Regions from separate parts of the Micromonospora sp. WMMC273 genome, predicted to be linked through region 1. Evidence: riboswitches for the same ligand, from Rfam matches in the RefSeq annotation. Region 1 holds a riboswitch; the other holds the start of a gene.
What was found. Region 1 has a riboswitch for thiamine pyrophosphate ahead of O7611_RS21435 (ECF transporter S component). Riboswitches for the same ligand answer to the same signal wherever they lie in the genome.
Positions count from the first base shown of each region.

Region 2: linked by a shared signal. The riboswitch ahead of thiE (thiamine phosphate synthase) and the one ahead of O7611_RS21435 (ECF transporter S component) in region 1 are both predicted to bind thiamine pyrophosphate.

Region 1 is NZ_JAPZBE010000001.1:4,644,678-4,655,374, reverse strand. It holds gene gndA (NADP-dependent phosphogluconate dehydrogenase) at 1-714, opposite strand, end outside; gene O7611_RS21450 (hypothetical protein) at 1,058-1,423, shown strand; gene O7611_RS21445 (energy-coupling factor transporter transmembrane component T family protein) at 1,652-2,452, opposite strand; gene O7611_RS21440 (ABC transporter ATP-binding protein) at 2,449-3,882, opposite strand; gene O7611_RS21435 (ECF transporter S component) at 3,996-4,586, opposite strand; TPP riboswitch at 4,662-4,768, opposite strand; gene O7611_RS21430 (alpha/beta fold hydrolase) at 4,845-5,681, shown strand; gene O7611_RS21425 (SIS domain-containing protein) at 5,678-6,427, shown strand; gene O7611_RS21420 (DUF6328 family protein) at 6,519-7,019, shown strand; gene O7611_RS21415 (acyl-CoA dehydrogenase family protein) at 7,128-9,101, shown strand; gene O7611_RS21410 (hypothetical protein) at 9,154-9,321, opposite strand; gene O7611_RS21405 (hypothetical protein) at 9,331-9,936, opposite strand; gene O7611_RS21400 (ArsR/SmtB family transcription factor) at 9,989-10,291, opposite strand; gene O7611_RS21395 (metal ABC transporter permease) at 10,335-10,697, opposite strand, start outside.
Region 2 is NZ_JAPZBE010000001.1:5,354,567-5,365,263, reverse strand. It holds gene O7611_RS24800 (nucleotidyltransferase domain-containing protein) at 1-208, shown strand, start outside; gene O7611_RS24795 (aldo/keto reductase) at 229-1,191, shown strand; gene O7611_RS24790 (DUF559 domain-containing protein) at 1,468-2,493, opposite strand; TPP riboswitch at 2,612-2,723, shown strand; gene thiE (thiamine phosphate synthase) at 2,721-3,344, shown strand; gene thiO (glycine oxidase ThiO) at 3,341-4,426, shown strand; gene thiS (sulfur carrier protein ThiS) at 4,417-4,617, shown strand; gene O7611_RS24770 (thiazole synthase) at 4,623-5,396, shown strand; gene O7611_RS24765 (thiamine phosphate synthase) at 5,459-6,124, shown strand; gene thiD (bifunctional hydroxymethylpyrimidine kinase/phosphomethylpyrimidine kinase) at 6,207-6,995, shown strand; gene thiC (phosphomethylpyrimidine synthase ThiC) at 7,013-8,596, shown strand; gene O7611_RS24750 (hypothetical protein) at 8,644-10,697, opposite strand, start outside.

The DNA of each region.
Region 1 (10,697 bases):
GGTGATCTCGATGAGGAACGACCCCAGCTCGCCGCCGTTCCACTCCCGGAAGATCTCCGCGATCTCCGCAGGGCTCGCCGACAGACCGGCCCGCAACAGGTCGTACGCCTCGGCGATGAGCTGCATGTCGGCGTACTCGATGCCGTTGTGCACCATCTTCACGAAGTGGCCCGCGCCGTCCGGCCCGATGTGCCGGCAGCAGGGCTCGCCGTCCACCTGCGCGGCGATCTTCTCGAAGATCGGCCCGAGCTTGCGGTACGACTCGGCCGACCCGCCGGGCATGATGCTCGGGCCGAGCAGCGCGCCCTCCTCGCCGCCGGACACACCGGTGCCGACGAAGTGCAGCCCGTGCTCGCGCAGCGCCTCCTCCCGGCGGCGGGTGTCGGCGAAGTGCGCGTTGCCGCAGTCGACGACGATGTCGCCCTCCTCCAGCAGCGGGATCAGCTCGTCGATCACCGCGTCGGTGGGCGCGCCGGCCTTCACCATCACGATCACCGCGCGGGGCCGCTCCAGCGAGCCGACGAAGTCCGCGAGCGACTCCGACGGCACGAACGTGCCCTCGTCGCCGTGCTCCGCGACCAGGCTGCGGGTACGTTCCGGCGACCGGTTGTGCACCGCCACGGCGAAGCCGTTGCGGGCCAGGTTCCGGGCCAGGTTGCGGCCCATCACCGCCAGACCGGTGACCCCGATCTGCGCCGTCGCCTGCTCTGCCATGCGTACCGCCACCTCTCGTTCGTGCTGCCGTGCTGCGACCGTATCGCGGTCGCCGGGGGAGCGGGCGGGGACGTCGACAGGGCGTGACCGAGGCGTGGCCGTGCGTCCTTGCGTTAATTCGGGTGCGGGACGTCCGGTGGCGGGGTAGCGTTGCCGCATGCGTATGTGACGCCCCACCTCCGAGCCCGGTCCACCGCCGCCAGTGCCGTGGACCCGTCCTGCTCCGGGCGTCCGCATTCCTTCCCCGCCACCGTCGGTCGCGGTGTCTGTCGTGATCGGAACGCACCGGAGCCCTCGCTCGGCGCGTCCCGGTCGGCGCGCCCGCACGACAGGAGGCCCGCGAATGCCCGCGAAGCGCAATCCGAAGAAGTCCCGCAAGCAGTCGTCGCCGCAGGTGACCACGCCGAACCTCGACGCGCTCATGGAGACGCCACCCGCGGTGGTGCTCCCCACCGAGCCGTTGGCGTCCACCGTGTCCCCGGTGGTGCTTCCCACCGAGCCGGCGGCGCCCGCCGTGTCCCCGGATGCGGTGTCGCCAGTCCTGGCTGCGCCGACGGTGTCGCCCTCGGAGTCTCCGGAGACCCCGGTCCTGCCGGGCGCATCCGCGACGCCGCCCAGATCGGGTCCACCGGCAGGGCAGCAGGCCCGGTTCACCGGGCGGAGCCAGCGCGCCGGCCAGACCCGGTTCTACGCCTTCCGCCGCAGCTGACCGACAGCCCCGCCCACCGGGCTGGCCCTCTCATCCGGGGCCTGCCCGAGCATCCCCGAAGATCTTGGAAGATTCCGGCCCCCATAGGGGCCCTTCCGTACCAAGATCTCGCCCGACCCTGGCTGATCATGAGGTTGGCGGCGACAAAACGGGCAACCGGTACCGTCAACTTCATGATCAACGGGGCGGGGCGGGGGGCGGGGCGCTGGGCGGGGACTGGGCTCGGGGTCAGCCGATCAAGGGGCGGAAGGTGCCCAGGGCGATGCTTGTGGCCAGGGCGCCGGCTGCCAGCAGGGCGGCGCCCGCGACGAGCAGCGCGTCGGCGCGGGTGAAGCGCTGCGGGCGGGCCACGGTGCGCGGCGTACCCGCGTCGAAGCCCCGCGCGTCCATCGCCACGGCCAGCCGGGTACCCCGCCGGATGGCGCCCACCAGCAGCGTGAACGCGGTGGACGCGAACAGCCGCAGCTTCGCCACCGGGTTGCGGCCGGCGTCCACGCCGCGGGCCCGGCGGGCCATGCTGATCATCCGCCACTCCTGTTCCAGCAGCGGCACCATCCGGAACGCGGCGAGCGCCCCGATGGCGAACCGGGCGGGCGTCTTCGCGTTCTGGATCAGCGCGTCGGCCAGGTCGGTCGGGTCGGTGGTGGCGAACACGACGATGCCGGGCAGCGCCACGGCGAGCATCCGCAGCACCAGTCCGAGCGCGGTCATCAGCACGCCCTCGGTGACCAGCACCGGGCCGGCTTCGAGCAGGACCCGGCCGGAGCGGTCGGCCGCGAAGAGCACAAGCGTGACGAGGATGCCCACGGCACCGGCGAGCAGCGGCCAGGCCCGGCGGGCGAGCACCCGGTAGCGGACGCCGAACAGCGGGAGCACCGCGAGTTCGACGGCGATGGCGACGGCCGGGGCCACCGGGTCGAGCGTCGCCACCAGGATCAGCGTGAAGACCACGGCGGCGGCCAGCTTCGCCACCGGGTTGCGCCGGGCCAGCGGTGCGCCGGGTGCGGCGACCGGTTCGAGGCCGATCACGCGACCACCCCGTCGGGGGAGCGGGGCAGGGTGAGCGTCCGGTCGGCCAGCGCGGCGACGAAGTCCTCGTCGTGGGTCACCGTGACCACGCCGTGCCCGGCGTCGCGCAGCTCGGCGAGCAGGTCGACCAGCTCCAGCCAGGTCCGCCGGTCCTGGCCGAACGTGGGCTCGTCGCAGATCAGCAGGCGGGGCGCGGTTGCCAGCGCCGTCGCGACACTCAGCCGCCGTGCCTCGCCACCCGAGAGGGTGTACGGGTTGGCGCCGGCCAGCCGGTCCAGCCGCAACCGGTGCAGCAGCTCGTCGACGGTGGCGGTGACCGCCGGCTCGGGCCGGCCGGTGCGGCGCGGGCCGAGCGCCAGTTCGTCGCGCACAGTGGCGGTGACGAACTGGTGTTCCGGGTCCTGGAAGACCGAACCGATCCGGCGTACCAGCGCGGGTGCGCGCCAGCGGTGCGGGGGAGTGCGCGCGTCCCGCCCGGCGAGTTCCGCCGACGCGGTGACGGCGCCCGTGCCGGGCTTCAGCAGGCCGCCCAGGAGCAGTGCCAGTGTGGACTTGCCGGCCCCGTTGGGGCCGAGGACGGCGAGCGCCTCGCCGGCGCGTACCCGAAGGTCTGTGGGGTTGAGCCGCGGCGGCAGGCCGAGCCGCTCCGCGGTGAGCAGCACGTCGCCGGGCGGCGTGGTGGCGTGCCGGGGCGGCGCGACGTGCCCGGGTACCCAGACCCCGGCGGCGGCCAGCGCCTCGCCGTGCGCGGCGAAGACCGCGTCGGGCGCCCCGTCGGCGCGGACCCCGCCGCCGGGTTCCAGCACCACGACGCGGTCGACAAGCGGCAGCGCCTCGGTGACCCGGTGCTCGACCAGGACCATCGTGGTGTCCGGGTCGAGCGCATTCGCGACGGCCCGGCGGATCAGGCCGGCGCCGGCCGGGTCGAGGTTGGCGGTGGGCTCGTCGAGCAGCAGCAGCCCGGGGCGCAGCGCGAGCGTGCCGGCCAGCGCGAGCCGCTGCTGCTCGCCGCCGCTGAGCGCGGCGGTGGGGCGGTCCCTGTCGTACGGGAAGCCGACCCGGTGCAGCGCCTCGTCGACGCGGGGCCAGATCTCCCCGGCGGGTACGCCACGGTTCTCCAGCCCGAACGCCACGTCGTCACCGGAGCGGGCCATGACGAGCTGGGATTCCGGGTCCTGGAAGACGATGCCGACGCGCTCGCGGGCCTTGCGCGGGTCCAGCCCGTCGATCTCGACGGTTCCCTCCTGCTCGCCGGAGTCCTCCGGCAGCAGCCCGGCCAGCGCCGCCAGCAGCGTGCTCTTGCCGGCGCCGGAGGGTCCGAGCAGCAGCACCCGCTCGCCGCTCTCCACGCGCAGATCCACCCCGCGCAGAGCCCAGCGTTTCCGTCCCCCGTGCCGCCACCCGAACCCCCGCAGCACCACCCCGCTCACCGCCCACCCACCCCCTCTCCCGGCCCAGCCTGCGTGATCAAGGAGTTCGCGTCCGGGAAACCGTGCCCGGCGGACGCAAACTCCTTGATCACCGGGGCGGTGCGAGGCGAGCCTCAGACCAGGGCGCGATCCCGGCCGGCGGGGAAGCGGTCCAGGACGCCGGTGTTCGCCAGCGCGCGGGTGAGGACGTGCGCGCCCAGACCGGCGACGATCGTGGCGCTGACAATCGTGATCAGCGCGTACGGGAGGCGGTAGGAGGCGAAGTCGAACGCCTTGTTCCAGTAGACGAAGTCGAAGATCGCCGCGCCGAGACCGGTCAGCGCACCGGCCAGCACCGCCACCGGCAGTCGGAACGAGCGGTACCGGAACGCGGCGAAGGCCAGCTCGGCGCCGATGCCCTGCATCAGGCCCTGGAGGATCACGATGCTCGCCCACTGGCTGCCCAGCAGGGCGGAGATGATCGCGGCCACGGTCTCGCAGTACAGCGCAGCGCCCGGCTTGCGGATGATCAGGCCGGCGAGCACCGCCGGGATCAGCCACACGCCGTAGAGCACGGCCTGTGCCGGCGGGAAGAACGCGAACGCCGCGTCGGTGGCGCTCCAGAGCAGGCCCCAGGCCCAGAAGACGACGCCGAAGGCGACGGCGATGACCGAGGCGACGACGATGTCGACGGTACGCCAGCGGTTGCTGTCGGTACGGTTCACGGTTGGCTCCCAGTTCGTCGAGGTGAACCAGGAGAAGACGCACGCCGCGCCCGGTGGTCACCGGACGGCGACGCGGCTGGAGGTCGACCGAACTCCCTGCGCTGGCATTACCCAGATCAGGTTCGAGGGTCTGCGGGCACCGGCCCGCACTCTCAGCGCTGTGCGCTCCCCTGTCGGATGTGAAGTTGTCTCGTCGCAGACGCTAGCACCGACCACGGCCCCCGGCCCAGCAGGGCGAGTGTCGGTATGGTGGCGATCATGCTGGTGGATGCGCGGGGACTGACGTTCGAGGTACGCGCCGGCGGCCCCGAGGGCGGTGATCCCGTCCTGCTGCTGCACGGCTTCCCGCAGCACTCCGGTGAGTGGGACGCGGTCACGCCCGCGCTGCACGCCGCCGGGCTGCGCACGTACGCGCTCGACCAGCGCGGCTACTCGCCCGGCGCGCGTCCGGCCGACGTCGGGGCGTACCGGATTCCGGAGCTGGTGGCCGACGCGGCCGCGGTGCTCGACGCGCTCGGGGTGACTCGCGCCCACGTGGTCGGCCACGACTGGGGCGCGATCGCGGCGTGGGGCCTGGCGGCGGCGCACCCGGACCGGGTGCGGACGCTGACCGCGGTGTCGGTGCCGCACCCGTCCGCGATGGGCCACGCGCTCGCCACCGACCCCCGGCAGAAGGTCAAGTCCGCGTACATCGCGTTGTTCCGCAAGCCCGGTACGGCGGAGAAGGTGCTGCTGGCGTGGAACGGCGCCACGCTGCGCAAGCTGCTGAGCGGCGTGGGCGACGCCGAAGCGGTCGCCCGGTACGCCGAGCCGATGCGCGAGCCGGGCGCGTTGACGGCGGCGCTGAACTGGTACCGCGCGATGACCGGGGCGGACATGAAGGCGGTCGCGCCGGTCGGGGTGCCTACTACGTTCGTCTGGAGCGACAAGGACGTGGCGATCGGCCGGACGGCCGCGCAGGCGTGCGCGGCGCACGTCACCGGTGACTACCGGTTCGTGACGCTGTCCGGCGTCAGCCACTGGATCCCGGACGAGGCGCCCGGCCCGCTGGCCGAGGCGATCCTCGCCCGGTGCGCAGGAACGGAGGAGGCATGACGGTGAGCGCCGAGGCGTACCTGGCGGTGGTGACCGAGACGATCGGCCGGGTCGCCGCCGAGCAGCGGCAGAACGTCGCCGAAGCGGCCGACCTGATCGCGGCGGCACTGCAGGCCGACGGGGTGGTGCACGCGTTCGGCACCGGGCACTCCGAGGCGCTGGCCATGGAGATCGCCGGGCGGGCCGGCGGCCTGGTGCCCACCAACCGGATCGCGCTGCGTGACCTGGTGCTGGTCGGCGGCGACCCGGCCGACGTGCTCGGCCCGAAGCTGGAACGCGATCCGGCGGTGGCGCACCGCCTCTACGAGCTGGCGCCGATCCGGCCGCAGGACGTGTTCGTGCTGGCCTCGAACTCGGGCGTGAACGGGGCGATGGTCGAGTTCGCGTCCGTCGTGAAGGAACGCGGGCACGGCCTGGTGGCGATCACCTCCGCGCAGCACTCGGCGCGGATGACCTCGCGGCACCCGTCCGGCCGCAAGCTCGCCGACTTCGCCGACGTGGTGCTGGACAACGGTGCCCCGTACGGCGACGCCACGCTGCCGCTACCCGGCGGCGGCGCGGTCGGCGCGGTCTCCTCGATCACTGCCGCGCTGCTGGCCCAGCAGATCGTCACCGAGGTGGTGGCCCGGCTGGTCGCGGCGGGGCAGCGCCCGCCGGTCTACCTGTCCGCGAACATCACCGGCGGCGACGAGCACAACGCCGAGCTGGAGGCACGGTACGCGGGCCGCATCCGCCGGGGATCCTGAACCGGTTTCGTGATCAGCCGTACGGGGCACAGGCGCTCCTGCCGGTGGGCGTTCACCCGCCGGCCGTGCCGTCTCCCGGGGAGGTCCGCGAGTGTCAAAGGAATCCGAGAAGCAGCGCTGGCAGCGCAACTTCGCCGATCTGTTGCAGGAGCTGCGGGTCGCGCAGACAGGCGTGCAGATCCTCTTCGCCTTCCTGCTGACGCTGCCGTTCAGCAACGGGTTCGGCCGGACCACGGAGTTCCAGCGCGACGTCTACATCCTGGCGCTGCTGACCGCCGCCGCGTCCGCCGCGATGATCATCTCTCCGGTCGCGTTCCACCGGGCGCTGTTCCGGCAGGGGCGTAAGCCGGAGCTGGTCCGGTTCGCCCACCGGATGGCCACCGGCGGCCTGTTCTTCATGCTGATCGCGATGGTCAGCTCGGTCCTGCTGGTCACCGACTTCGTGCTGGACCGGCCGATCGCGTTCCTGCTCAGCGCGCTCACCGGCGTGTGGTTCCTGATCTTCTGGGCGATCCTGCCGTTCAGCAGGCGCAACTGGGGTGAGGACGACATCGACGACGAGGACGACAGCCCTCAGTCGCTGACCGACTGACGGTCCGCCAAATCGGACGTGCACGCAGCGCTACCCCTGGGTAACACCCGGGGGTAGCGTCGTTTTCGTCGCACGTGTCGACGCAGCCGGACCGACGAGGAGGCAGCCGTGACCACGACCCAGAACAGCCGGCCCGAGTCACCGGACGGCGCGGGGCCGCTGCCCACCGAGGCGGGCCAGGTCTCCGAGAAGGAGGCCCGCCAGGTCGCCGAGGCGGCCCGCGAGTCGGCCTGGGACCGGCCCAGCTTCGGCAAGGAACTGTTCCTCGGCCGGTTCCGGCTCGACCTGATCGATCCGTGGCCCCGCCCCGACCCGGCCGAGGTGGCCCGCGCCGACGAGTTCCTCGGCGCGCTGCGCGCGTACCTGACGTCCGAGGTGGACGGCGAGGCGATCGAGCGGGACGCGCGCATCCCCGACGAGGTGTTCCACGGCCTGGCCGGGCTCGGCACGTTCGGCATGAAGATCGACCGGAAGTACGGCGGGCTGGGGCTGAGCAACCTGCACTACTGCCGGGCGCTGATGCTCGTCGGCTCGGTGAACCCGGCGGTCAGCGCGCTGCTCTCCGCACACCAGTCGATCGGCGTGCCGCAGCCGCTGAAGATGTTCGGCACGCCCGAGCAGAAGGATCGGTTCCTGCCCCGGCTCGCCGCCGGTGAGGTCTCCGCGTTCCTGCTCACCGAGCCGGACGTCGGCTCCGATCCGGCCCGGCTCGCCACCACCGCCGAGCCGACCGCCGACGGCACCGGCTACCGGCTCAACGGGGTGAAGCTCTGGGCCACCAACGGCACGCTCGCCACGCTGCTGGTGGTGATGGCCCGGGTGCCGGCCGGTGAGGGGCGGCGCGGCGGCATCACCGCGTTCGTGGTGGAGGGCGACAGCGACGGCATCACCGTGGAGCGGCGCAACTCCTTCGTCGGGCTGCGCGGCCTGGAGAACAGCCTCACCCGGTTCCACGACGTGTTCGTGCCGAAGGAGAACGTGATCGGCGGTGAGGGCAAGGGCCTCAAGATCGCTTTGACCACGTTGAACACCGGCCGGCTCTCGCTGCCGGCCATGTGCGTCGGCGCCGGCAAGTGGGCGCTCAACGTGGCCCGCGAGTGGGCGGCGGACCGGGTCCAGTGGGGCCGCCCGGTGGGCGAGCACGAGGCGGTGGCGAAGAAGCTGTCCTTCATCGCCGCCACCACGTACGGCATGGAGTCGATGCTCGACCTGTCCTGCATGCTCGCCGACGACGACCGCAACGACATCCGGATCGAGGCGGCGCTGGTCAAGCTCTACGCCAGCGAGATGGCCTGGCGGATCGCCGACGAGCTGATCCAGATCCGCGGTGGCCGCGGCTACGAGACGGCCGACTCGCTCGCCGCTCGCGGGGAACGGCCGGCCGCCGTCGAGCAGCTCCTGCGCGACCTGCGGATCAACCGGATCTTCGAGGGCTCCACCGAGATCATGCACCTGCTGATCGCCCGCGAGGCGGTCGACGCGCACCTGTCCGTCGCCGGCGACATCATCGACCCCGACGCCGGGCTGGGCCGCAAGGCGAAGGCGGGCGCGCGGGCCGGCGCCTTCTACGCGAAGTGGCTGCCCACGCTCGCCGTCGGCAAGGGGCAGACGCCCGGGGCGTACCAGGAGTTCGGGCCGCTGGCCGGGCACCTGCGCCACGTCGAGCGGACCTCCCGCAAGCTGGCCCGGTCGACGTTCTACGCGATGTCCCGCTGGCAGGGGAAGATGGAGCGCAAGCAGGCGTTCCTCGGCCGGGTGGTGGACATCGGCGCGGAGCTGTTCGCGATGAGCGCGGTCTGCGTCCGGGCCTACGCCGAGCGGGACGCGCACCCGGAGAACGTCGAGCTGGCCGACCTGTTCTGCCGTCAGGCGCGGCTGCGCGTCGACGAGCTGTTCACCGGCCTGTGGTCGAACACCGACTCGGTCGACGTGGCCGCCGCCAAGCGGATCGTCGCCGGCCGGTACGCCTCGGTGGAGGAGGGTGTCGTCACCCCGCCCGCCGACCTGCCCTGGGTGGCCCGCTGGGAACCGGGGGCGTCCACCGAGCAGGACGTCCGCCGTCGCATCCCGCCCGCCGGCTGACCCCGCCCCGCCCGCCCGGCGGTCGTCCCACCCGGACGGCCGCCGCGGGCGGTCAGCGCGCGATCGCCCAGGCCAGGACGCCGGCCAGGATCAGGCCGTTGAGCCCGGCCAGCACCAGGTACGCCGACGGCGGGATCTTGCGGCCCTTGCGGACGAAACTCACCAGCACGGCCGCGTACCCGAGCAGCAGCACGGCGACGACGATCAGGAAGTACAGCACCCGCACACCTTACCGGCCGCCGCGCAGCCCCAGTTCGCGCAGCTCCAGCGCGGCGAGCGCGTCGACAGTCGCGTCGTCGCCGCGCCGCCACGCCTCGGCGACGTCGGGCGCGATCCGGGTCAGCTTCGACAGCGGCTGACCCGCCAGTGCGCGCAGCGCCAGCAGGTCCCGGCCGGCCGGGACGCCCGCCAGGGCCTTCGCCGCGCCGGCCCGGCGCATCCAGCGCAGGCGCAGCGGCAGCCAGCCGAACAGCACCAGGCCGAGCGGGAACACCAGCACCGCGACGGTCAGCCCGAGCGCGAGCTGCCCGACCAGCTCCTGCTGGTCGCGGCCCGCCTCGGCGACCGCGCGGGCGGCGTCGGCGGCACGGGTGAACGGCGCGGTCAGCTCGTCGCCGACGATCGGCACCCGGCCGACCTTGCCGCCGGCGTCGGCCAGGTTGTCGGCGAGACCACCGCCGGCCCCCTCCAGCTTCTGCCCGGGTACGGCGAGCTTCTCGACCACGTCGTGCAGCCACAGCGCGAAGCGGATCGCCGCGTACACCCAGACGACCACGAGCAGGTCGGTGAGGAACTGGCGGACGGCGGTGGGAAAACGGTCGGCGTAGATCTTCACGCCGGACAGCGTCCCACGGCGCGGGCGCGTCGGCACCTGGCCGATTTCCCGCTCAGTGCGACCCTTCACCGGCGTGACTGACGGCGTCCGCCACGATGTGCGCGACGTGGTCGTCGACCAGCGCGTACGCGATCTCCCGGCCGCGCCGCGACCCGCGCACCACCCCGGCGCCGCGCAGCACCCGCAGGTGCTGGGAGACCAGCGGCTGCGGCGCACCGAGCTTCTCGACCAGCTCGTGCACGCAGCGCTCGCCCTCGGCCAGCTCGCTGACGATCGCGAGCCGGATCGGGGCCGAGAGCGCGCGCAGCAGGTCACCCGCACCCTCGAAGGCGTCGTACCCGTTCGTGCCGGTCACCCTGTAACGGTAACCAATCCCAGCTGCGCCGGCGGGCAGGGCCTCACCGCAGCAGCACCTCGTGCTCGACCGGCTCGGGCGGGGGCGTGGCCCGGTCGGCCCGCACCCGCCGCCGCAGCGCCCGCACACCGGCCGCCGCGAGCGCGACCAGCAGGAACGAGCCGATCGCGACGAGCACCACCGACGCGCCGGGCGCGGTGTCGGCGGTGGCGGCCACCCAGACCCCGGTGCCGGCGGCGAACAGGCCCAGCGCCATGGCCGCCGTCATGGTGGAGCGGAAGCCCCGGGTCACCTGCTGCGCGGTCGCCACCGGCACCACCATCAGCGCGCTGATCAGCAGCACCCCGACCGCCCGCATCGCGATGGTCACGGTGACCGCGGTACCGACCGCGATGACCAGGTTCAG
Region 2 (10,697 bases), 710 kb from region 1:
CCACGCGCTGCACGGCCGCGCCGGGCGGTGGCTCGTGAACGAGAAGGGCATGATCGCGTCCGCCGGACGCCTGCCGGGTGCGCCGCCGGACTTCGCCGAGCGGACGCAGGCGCTGCTGGGCGCGGTGGGGCGTACCCCGTCCGAGCTGGCGGCGACGATCGCCGCGGCCCGGACGCTGGCCGCCGAGGTGTTGCCGCTGCCCGGATGACACCCGGCAGCGGGCATAGGGTGGATCTCGTGAGTGAGATGACCTATCGCCGGCTGGGCGACTCCGGGCTCGTGGTGTCAGTGGTCGGTATCGGCTGCAACAACTTCGGCCGCAAACTCGACAGCGACGGCACCCGGGCGGTGGTGGACGCCGCGCTCGACGCCGGGATCAACTTCTTCGACACCGCCGACATCTACGGCGAGCCGCAGGGCGCCTCCGAGGAACTGCTCGGCCAGGCGCTCAAGGGCCGCCGCGACGACGTGGTGGTGGCCACCAAGTTCGGCATGGACATGAACGGCGCGAACGGGCCGGATCACGGTGCCCGGGGCGCCCGCCGCTACATCGCCCGCGCGGTCGAGGCGTCGCTGCGCCGGCTCGGCACCGACCACATCGACCTGTACCAGATGCACGAGCCGGACCCGGGCACCCCGATCGACGAGACGCTCGCCGCGCTGGACGACCTGGTGACCGCCGGCAAGGTGCGCTACCTCGGCAACTCCAACTTCGCCGGCTGGCAGATCGCCGACGCCGACTGGACCGCGTCGTCGCAGGGGCGTACCCGGTTCATCTCCGCGCAGAACCACTACTCGCTGGTCGAACGCGGGGTGGAGGACGAGGTGATCCCCGCCTGCGAGCGGTTCGGCCTCGGCATGCTGCCGTTCTTCCCGCTCGCCAACGGGCTGCTCACCGGTAAGTACAAGCGCGGCGAGGCGCCCCCAGCGGGCAGCCGCCTGGCCGGTGGCGGCCGGTACGCCGAGCGGCTGGCCGCCGCGCGCTGGGACGTCATCGAGGCGATCGAGGCGTACGCGGCCGAGCGCGGCATCACCATGCTCCAGGTGGCCATCGGTGGCCTGGCCGCCCGTCCCGCAGTCACCTCCGTGATCGCCGGCGCCACGACTCCGGCCCAGGTGAGCGCCAACGCCGAGGCCGGGACGTGGCAGCCGTCCGACGAGGACCTGGACGCCCTCGACGCCATCCTCTGACTGTCCGCGCCGGTGCAGGCGAGCCCGCTCGCGCGTCGGATCCGCCCGCGTGCTCGGTCCACCCGTGTTCGGTCCGCCCGCGCGTCGCAGGTGCGTCCGCTCGTCGTCGTGCGAGCGTCGGGGCTTGCCCCGCGCTGCGGGCGTGCGCCCACCGTGGCCGCCCGCGCGCGGAGACACCCATAACGTTCCACTCAGAGGCAGCGCTCACGATGGGTGGAACGGCATGGGTGTCAAAGGGGCCTTGAAACACCTATGGCGTTCCACTCGTCGCCAGATTCAGTCGCGAGTGGAACGCCATAGGTGTCTGCGGGCGGCCTTCCGACGCCCGTGGCGCCCGGCCCGGCCAGGCGGCGGGTGGCGGGCCGGGGTGGGGCGGAGCTGCGGGCGTGGGTCATGGTTTGCTGCGGTGGCGAGACGTTCGGCCAGGGCCTGGCGGACCAGGGCGACTGTGGCGTCGGGGCGGCGTAGCACGTCGTCGGCGGTGAACCGCAGCACCACCCACCCGGCCGCGCGGAGCGCGTTCAGGCGTGCCACGTCCCGCCGGAAGTGCGCCCGTTCGCGGTGGTGGTCGCCGTCGTACTCGACCGCGAGGCGGAGCGCCGGCCAGGCCAGGTCCACCCGGGCCACGAAACGTCCGCCGGCGCGTACCTCGTGCTGAGCGACGAGCGGGCCGAGGCCGGCGTCGAGCAGAAGCAGCCGCAACCGTGTCTCCATCGGGGACTCGCTCAACGGCTCGGCCAGCGCCAGCACCTCCCGCAGCAGCGGAGCACCCGGCCAGCGCGACCGGGCGGCGGCGTAGGCCCGCAGGCAGGGCAGCTTCACGACCCGGCGACGCAGCAACGCGTCGACGGCGACGAGCGCGTCGACGCGGGTGCCGTGGCGGCCCAGGTCGAACGCGGTGCGCAGCGGGGTGGTGACCGGCAGCCCGCCGACGAGGGTGTGGTCCCGCTCCGGCAGCGGCGACCGGACCACCCGCATCCGTGGGTGCGGTCGCAGTCGAGCAGCAGTCGGCAGCAGCACGCTGACCGGCGCGTCGCGGGTGAGCACGTCCGCGCCGAACAGCCACGCGGCGCTGCGTCCCGCCAGCACGGCACCCGTGGGCAGGCGCAACGCCACCGCCTCGCACCACATCCGATGGTCGCCGGCGCGGTATCCGTCCCGGTGCACGTACACGTCCGGCAGCAGGCGGATCCACGCCGGCCCGCGCAGCATCGTCCAGGTGAGCAGCCCTTCGGAGACGGCACTGCCGCCCCGGAACGGCACTGTCGCCAGGCGGCGCGGGACGCGGGCGGGAACGGACATCCGGGCAGCGTGTCGTGACGGGACGGTCACCCGCTGCCCCGATCCGGCGGACGGCTGGTGTCTGGGAAAAACCTCACCCGGGCTTCCGTACGGGCGGGAGGCGTCGTACGGTAGGCCGCAAGTGACCCACGGGAGCCCGGTGCGGACCGGGCTGAGAGGGGGGCTGGGAGCCCCCGACCGTCGAACCTGATCCGGGTAATGCCGGCGCAGGGAGGAGCGTTGCCGTGCTGTCCCTGGGACGACTGCATCTCATCACCGACACCCGGCCGGGGCGTGACCCGCTCGCCGTGCTGCGTGCCGCCCTGCCGGTGGCGGGCGCCGACCTCGTCGTGCAGGTGCGCGTGGAGGACGACGCCACCGACCGGCAGGCGTACGAGCTGGCGTGCCGCGTGACCGAGGCGTGCCGGCCGTACGGGGCGCGGTGCCTGGTCAACGACCGGCTGCACGTGGCGCTCGCGGTGGACGCCGCCGGTGGCCACGTCGGCGCGGACGACCTGCCGGTCGCAGCCGCGCGCCGGGTGCTCGGTCCGGACGCGGTGCTCGGCGCGACCGCCCGGGAGCCGGTAGGCGCCCGCGCGGCGGTGGACGCGGGAGCGAGCTACCTGGGCGTGGGCCCGTGCCACGCCACCACCACCAAGTCCGGCCTGCCGGACCCGATCGGCCCTGGCGGGGTACGTGCGGTCGCCGAGGCGGTGAGCGTGCCGGTGATCGCGATCGGCGGGGTGACCGCCGCGACCGTGCCGGCGCTGCGGGCCGCCGGGGCGTACGGGGTGGCGGTTGTCGGCGCGCTCAGCCTGGCCGCCGATCCCGCGCACGCCACCGCCGAGCTGCTGCTGGCGCTGACGCGATGAGCCCGGCCGACGTGGCGGTGGTGGGCGCCGGGCCGGTGGGACTCGCGATCGCGTGGCGGTGCGCGCAGCGCGGACTGCGCGTGGTAGTGCACGACGACCGGCCCGGGTCGGGCGCCTCGTCGGTGGCCGCCGGGATGCTGTCGCCGGTTGCCGAGGCGTACTTCGGTGAGCACGAACTCACCGCGCTGCTCGTCGAGTCGGCCGCCCGCTGGCCCGGCTTCGCCGCTGAGCTGACCGAGGCGAGCGGCGTCGACCTCGGCCACCGCACCGAGGGCACGCTCGTCGTCGGGCTCACCGCCGACGACCTGGCCGAGGCGGGGCGGCTGTGGTCGTACCAACGGGGGTTGGGACTGCCGATCACGCCGCTGCGCCCCTCGGAGCTGCGCGACCGCGAACCGGCGCTGGCGCCGCGCGTGCGCGGCGGCGCTGTCGCGCCCGGCGACCACCAGGTCGACCCGCGGCGGCTGGTCGCCGCGCTGCGCACGGCCGCCGAGCGCGCCGGGGTGGAGCTGCGCCCGGCCCGCGTCGGCGCGCTGTCCGAGCTGGACGCGCGGGTCACTGTGGTCGCGGCGGGCTGCGGCGCGGCGGCGCTGACCGGCCTGCCGGTCCGGCCGGTGAAGGGCCAGGTGCTGCGGCTGCGCGCGCCCGGTGGCGGTCCGCCGGGCTTCCGGCACGTGATCCGGGGGTACGCGGACAGCGAGTCGGTCTACCTGGTGCCCCGGGACAGCGGTGAGGTCGTGGTCGGGGCGACTGTGGAGGAGCGCGCGGACACCGCTGTCACCGCCGGTGGCGTGCTGACGCTGCTGCGCGCCGCCGCCGAACTGGTGCCGGAACTCGTCGAGTACGAAGTGGTGGAGGCAGTCGCCGGGCTGCGTCCGGGTACGCCGGACAACGCGCCGATCATCGGGCCGCTGCCCGGGCAGCCGGGCGTGCTCGCGGCGACCGGGCACCACCGGCACGGCATCGTGCTCACCCCGGTCACCGCCGACCTGGTCACCGAGCTGATCGTCACCGGCGAGCCGGATCCCGCGCTCGCCCCCTTCACCCCGGACCGCTTCGGGAAGGAGCGCACGTGGAACTGATCGTCAACGGCACCGGCCGGACGCTGCCCGAGGGCGTCACCGTCGCCGAGGTGGTCCGCACCGTCACCGACCGGGAGCGCGGGCTCGCCGTAGCGGTGAACGGCGAGGTGGTGCCGCGCGGCGGCTGGTCGGCGAGCGTCCTGCGCGACGGCGACCGCGTCGAGGTGCTCAGCGCCACCCAGGGCGGGTGAACGGCATGTCCACGCTGGAGATCGGCGGGGTCGCGTTCGGCTCCCGGCTCGTCCTCGGCACCGGCGGCGCGGCCAACCTGCACGTGCTGGAGCAGGCGATCCGCGCTTCCGGCACCGAGCTGGTGACGTTGGCGCTGCGCCGGGTGGACACCACACCCGGCGGGTCGGGCGGCCTGCTCGACCTGGTGGAGCGGTGCGGTGTACGGCTGCTGCCGAACACGGCCGGCTGCCGTACCGCGGTGGAGGCGGTGAAGACGGCGCACCTGGCCCGGGAGGCGTTCGACACCGACTGGGTGAAGCTGGAGGTGATCGGCGACGAGCGCACGCTCCTGCCCGACGGGGTGGAGCTGCTGCGCGCCGCCGAGGAACTGGTGGCCGACGGGTTTACCGTGCTGCCGTACACCTCGGACGATCCGGTGCTGGCGCGGCGGCTGGCCGACGTGGGCTGCGCGGCGGTGATGCCGGCCGGGTCGCCGATCGGTTCCGGGCTGGGCATCGGCAACCCGCACCACATCCGGCTGATCCGCGCGGCCGTGGACGTGCCGGTGGTGCTGGACGCGGGCATCGGCACCGCCTCCGACGCCGCGCTGGCGATGGAGCTGGGCTGCGACGCGGTGCTGCTGGCGAGCGCCGTGACCCGGGCCGCCGACCCGGTGGCGATGGCCACGGCGATGCGCTACGCGGTCGAGGCCGGGCGTCTGGCGTACGGCGCGGGCCGTATCGCCCGCCGCTTCCACGCCCTGGCCTCCACCCCGGATGAGGGACGGCCCGACCTGTGACCGCCTCACGCCTAGCGGATCTTGGTACGGATGCGCCCTCCGAGGGGCGGCCGCGTACCAAGATTCCGGGCGGGCCGAGCGGCGTCGTGCTGCTCACCGATCGGCGGGTTGCTCGGGGGGCGCTTGTCGACGTGGTGGCGGGGGCCGTGGGTGGGGGAGTGCGGTGGGTGGTGCTGCGGGAGAAGGATCTGCCGCGCGCCGAGCGCCTCGCGCTCGCCGCCGACCTGCGCGCGATCCTCGCCGAGGCGGGCGGCACGCTGATCGTGGCCGGCCCCGATCCGCTCGACGGGGACGCGGTGCACCTGCCCGCCGCCGGCCCGTACCCGCCGCCCGCCGTCGGGCTGGTCGGCCGCTCCTGCCACGACACCGCCGAGCTGGCCCGGCTCACCACCGAGCACTACGCGACGCTGTCCCCGGTCTACGAGACCAGGACGAAGCCCGGCTACGGCCCGCCCCTGCGGCCGACCGGACTCGCCGCCCTGGTGAAAGCCAGCCCGGTCCCGGGGCTCGCCCTCGGCGGCATCGAAACGGCAGCTCAGGTAGCGGCCTGCGTAGAGGCAGGCGCAACAGGAGTAGCAGTGCTCGGCGCAATCATGCGGGCGAACGACCCCGCCGAAACCGCCACCACGCTGGGCAGCGCCTTCCAGGAGGCGGCCACCCGTGTGGCGCGCACCCACCCCGCGCGATCCGACGAAGGCCCGCACGAGAAGGGCTGCGGCCGACCGTGACCACGGAGGGATCAAGCCTGACCGCCCGGAGTGGGCACGGTCGGCCGCAGCCCTCAACCGCAACCACCGGTGAAGGAAAGCAGTGACGCCGAAAACAGTTCTCAGCATCGCCGGCTCCGACTCCGGAGCGGGAGCGGGCATCCAGGCCGACCTCAAGACGTTCGCCGCGCTCGGGGCGTACGGCACGACAGTCCTCACCGCAGTCACCGCGCAGAGCACCAGGGGCGTGGACGCCGTCCTGCCGCTGCCGCCGCAATCGGTGCGCGACCAGATGGACAGCGTGCTCGGCGACTTCGACGTGCGCGCCGTGAAGACCGGGATGCTCGGCACCCCGGCGGTCGCCGATGCGGTGGCCGAGGCGGCAGGGGCCGGGCGCCTGCCGCACCTGGTCGTCGACCCGGTGCTGGTCGCCACGAGCGGGCACCGGCTCGGCGTGGTGGAGGCGGTCGAGCGGCTGCTGCCGTACGCGGAAGTGGCGACACCGAACTGCGCGGAGGCCGCGGCCCTCACCGGAGGCCCGGTGGGCACCGTCGAGGAGATGGTCGCGGCGGCCGAGGCGCTGGCGGCGCGCGGACCGGCGTTCGTGGTGGTGACCGGCGGCGACGTGGACGCCGACGGCGAGTCGGTGGACGTGCTCGCCGGCGGCGGGACGACCCGCCTGCTGCGCGCGCCCCGGGTGGACACCCGGCACAACCACGGCACCGGCTGTTCGTTCTCGGCCGCCGTCGCGGTCCGGCTCGCCACGGGCGACGCGGTGCCGGTCGCGGTGGCCGCCGCCAAGGAGTACGTCACCCGCGCGCTGACCGGCGCGCGGACCTGGGAGCTGGGAGCGGGACGCGGCCCGCTGGACCACTTCGGCTGGTCCGCATGAGCGACAGGGAGGCTGTCATGCAGGCACGTCGCAAGGTGTACGTGGAAGGGTCACGCCCGGACATCCGGGTGCCGTTCGCCGAGGTGCCGCTGACCGGGGACAACCCGCCGGTACGGCTCTACGACACCTCCGGTCCCGGCTCCGACCCGGAGGTGGGGCTGCCCGCACTGCGCGGGCCGTGGATCGCCGAGCGCGGCGACGTGGCTCCGGTGCGCGGTGCCGGCACGCCGCTGGCCGGAACCCGTCCGACCCAGCTTGCGTACGCCCGGGCCGGAATCGTCACGCCGGAGATGGAGTTCGTGGCGATCCGCGAGTCGGTGTCGCCGGAGTTCGTGCGGGACGAGATCGCGGCCGGCCGGGCCGTGCTGCCGCTGAACGTGAACCACCCGGAGTGCGAGCCGGCCGTCATCGGCAAGGCGTTCCTGGTGAAGGTCAACGCCAACATCGGCACCTCGGCTGTCACCTCGTCGGTGGCCGAGGAGGTGGAGAAGCTGACCTGGGCGACCCGGTGGGGCGCGGACACCGTGATGGACCTGTCCACCGGCAAGCGCATCCACGAGACCCGCGAGGCGATCGTGCGGAACGCGCCGGTGCCGATCGGCACGGTGCCGATCTACCAGGCGCTGGAGAAGGTCGGCGGCGACCCGGTGAAGCTGAGCTGGGAGGTGTTCCGGGAGACGGTCATCGAGCAGGCGGAGCAGGGCGTCGACTACATGACCGTGCACGCCGGGGTGCTGCTGCCGTACGTGCCGCTGGCGGTGGACCGGGTCACCGGGATCGTGTCCCGGGGCGGCTCGATCATGGCGGCCTGGTGCCTGGCACACCACGAGGAGAACTTCCTCTACACGAACTTCCGGGAGCTGTGTTCGCTGCTCGCGAAGTACGACGTGACGTTCTCCCTCGGTGACGGGCTGCGCCCCGGTTCCATCGCGGATGCCAACGACGAGGCGCAGTTCGCCGAGCTGCGCACGCTCGGTGAGCTGACGAAGATCGCCTGGGAGTACGACGTGCAGGTGATGATCGAGGGCCCCGGGCACGTGCCGATGCACAAGATCAAGGAGAACGTGGACCTCCAGCAGGAGTGGTGCCACGAGGCGCCGTTCTACACGCTCGGGCCGCTGACCACCGACGTCGCGCCCGCGTACGACCACATCACCTCCGCGATCGGCGCGGCGATGATCGGCATGTTCGGCACCGCGATGCTCTGCTACGTCACCCCGAAGGAGCACCTCGGGCTGCCCGACCGCGACGACGTGAAGGCGGGCGTGATCGCGTACAAGATCGCGGCGCATGCGGCCGACCTGGCCAAGGGGCACCCGGGCGCGCAGGCGTGGGACGACGCGCTGTCGAAGGCCCGGTTCGAGTTCCGCTGGGAAGACCAGTTCAACCTGGCGCTCGACCCGGAGACCGCGCGGGCGTACCACGACGCGACGCTGCCCGCCGAGCCCGCGAAGACGGCGCACTTCTGCTCGATGTGCGGGCCGAAGTTCTGCTCCATGAAGATCACCCAGGAGCTGAAGGACTACGCGGCGCGGGGCATGCGCGGCAAGTCCGAGGAGTTCGTCGCCTCCGGATCGCGGGTCTACCTGCCGCTGGCGTGAGCGGGGCCGGGGCGGGCCGTTTCGACCCGGTCCGCCCCGGCCGTCGTTCAGTCGCGGTGGTGCCGTCCGGTCCGCAGCGAGCGGGCGTCGTCGGCGTTGTCGTCCGAGGCGAGACCGGCCACCCAGTCCACGTACTCGTCGTCGGCAGCGGTGGTCGGCTCGGCCGTCCGCTCGGCCGGCTCCGGCTCGTCCTTGGCCCGGTTGCGCCGGAACAGGCCGCGCCGGGGCTTCGACTTCCCGCCGGACGCGTCGGCGTCGTCCGGTCCGGCGTGCCGCCCGCGCCGGGAGTCCGTCTCCGTGGCCTCCGGCAGTGCGGCGGTGGTGTCCGGCAGTGCGGATTCCGCCTCGCCCGGTGCGGCGGTCGCCGCCTCGGGCCGGGCGACAGGCTTCCCCGCCTCGGGCCGGGCGAGCGGCCCTGCCGGGCGGGCGTTCGTGGCGAGCGCGTCCCATCCGGTGCTCGCGCCCGGCTCGGGCAGACCCCGGTGGCGGGGACGCGGCGCCGGCTCGGCCGGGGCGGTCGTCTCCGCGCCGTCCCGGGCCGGTGTCTCAGGTTCGGTGGTCGCGCGGCGCGGGCGGCCCGCCGGAGTGATCGGCCAGGCCGGGCGTACCTCGCCGGGCGTTCCGGTCACGTCCTCGAACATCGGGAACCGGGGCCGGGTCGACGGGACCGGCGCCGGGTCGTCGAAGAAGAAGTTGCGTCCGGTACGCCCGGCCGGTGCGACCTCGTTCGAGCCGGTGCCCGTGTCCTCCCGGTGCGGGTCCGTGGCCTGGGGAACCGGGGCGGCGTTCGTGGTGTCCGGGTCGGGCCGGGTCCGCCCGCCGGGCGTCGTCGGCGCGGCCTCGGCGCCGGTGCTTGTCGGCTCGGCGTCGGCTCCCCCGCTCGGCGTCGTCGGCGCGGCGTCGGGCCGGCCGCTCGGTGTCGTCGGCGCGGTGTCGGCCGGGGTGGAGCCGGGGGAGGCCGGGCCGGTGGCGCGCGGGGCCTTCGGCGCGCGGGTACGCCGGGGGCGGGTGGCGCGGCCCGTCGCGCCGGTGTCTCCGAGGGCTTCGGCCGGTGGCGCGGCGGGGGTGTCGCTGTCCGGGTCGGCCGTGACCGGTCCGGTGAGGGCGCCGCTGTCCGTACGCGGGCCGGGAACGTGGCTGTCGGCGGTGCCGCCGGTGGCCGGTGACGTGCCCGCGCCGGTGCTCGGGGAGGTGTCTGCCGTGCCGTCGGCGGGTGACACCGGCCCGTCGGTCGTCCCGCTGGACCGGCCGGCGCGGGTACGACGCGGCCGGGTCACCCGTGGCGTAGTGGCCGCCGCTTCCGGCTCCGGTGTGGCATCGGCCGTGCCGGGAGCCGAGCCGGTGCCGGAGGCGGCCTCGCTGTCCGTCGGGATGCCGGTCGCCTGCCCGGACGCTCCATCGGCGGCTTCGGAACCGGCGACGGCCGGGTCGACCGGGACCGGGACCGGGTCGGGGCGGCCCGCGGCGAGGACGTCGATGGCCGAGGTCCGGCGGCCCGGGGGCAGCAGGCCCGGCATGGGCTGGCCGTGGCCCGTGTCGGTGACGGCCGAGCGCTCACCCACCGGCCGTTCCGCAACTGCCGGCTGTTCGAAGGCGGGCAGATCGGTACCGGCCGGAGCCGTCGCCGTGGCCGAGCCGCCGGGCTCCGGCCAGTTCCAGTGCGCGGGCGCGGCGGCGCCGCTCGTCACCGGAGGCACGGACGGGGCGGCCGGGACGCCTGGAGTGGACGAGTGCGGCAGCGGGGCGAGGATGTCGGTGGCCTCGACCGCGTCGGGGTCACCGGTGGCGGTGACCGGGCGGGGCAGCACTGTGGTGGCGGTCGAGCCGAGCGCGCCGGCGATCACGGCGATCAGCGCGCCGTAGTAGGGCGCGACCTGGTAGCGGTCGGTCGCCGAGCCGGGACCGGCGGTCAGGTAGGCGAACGCGACGAGCACCGGACCGGCCGCCCCGGCCGCACCGCCGATGAGCGGCGGCCACTCGGCCCGGCGCGCGAGTACGCCGACCGCGCCGCCGGCCAGCAGAGCGAGCACCGGCAGCAGCAGCATGGACAGGCGTTGGGCCGCCTCCGGATCGAGCCAGGAGGGTTCGAGGACGCCGAGCC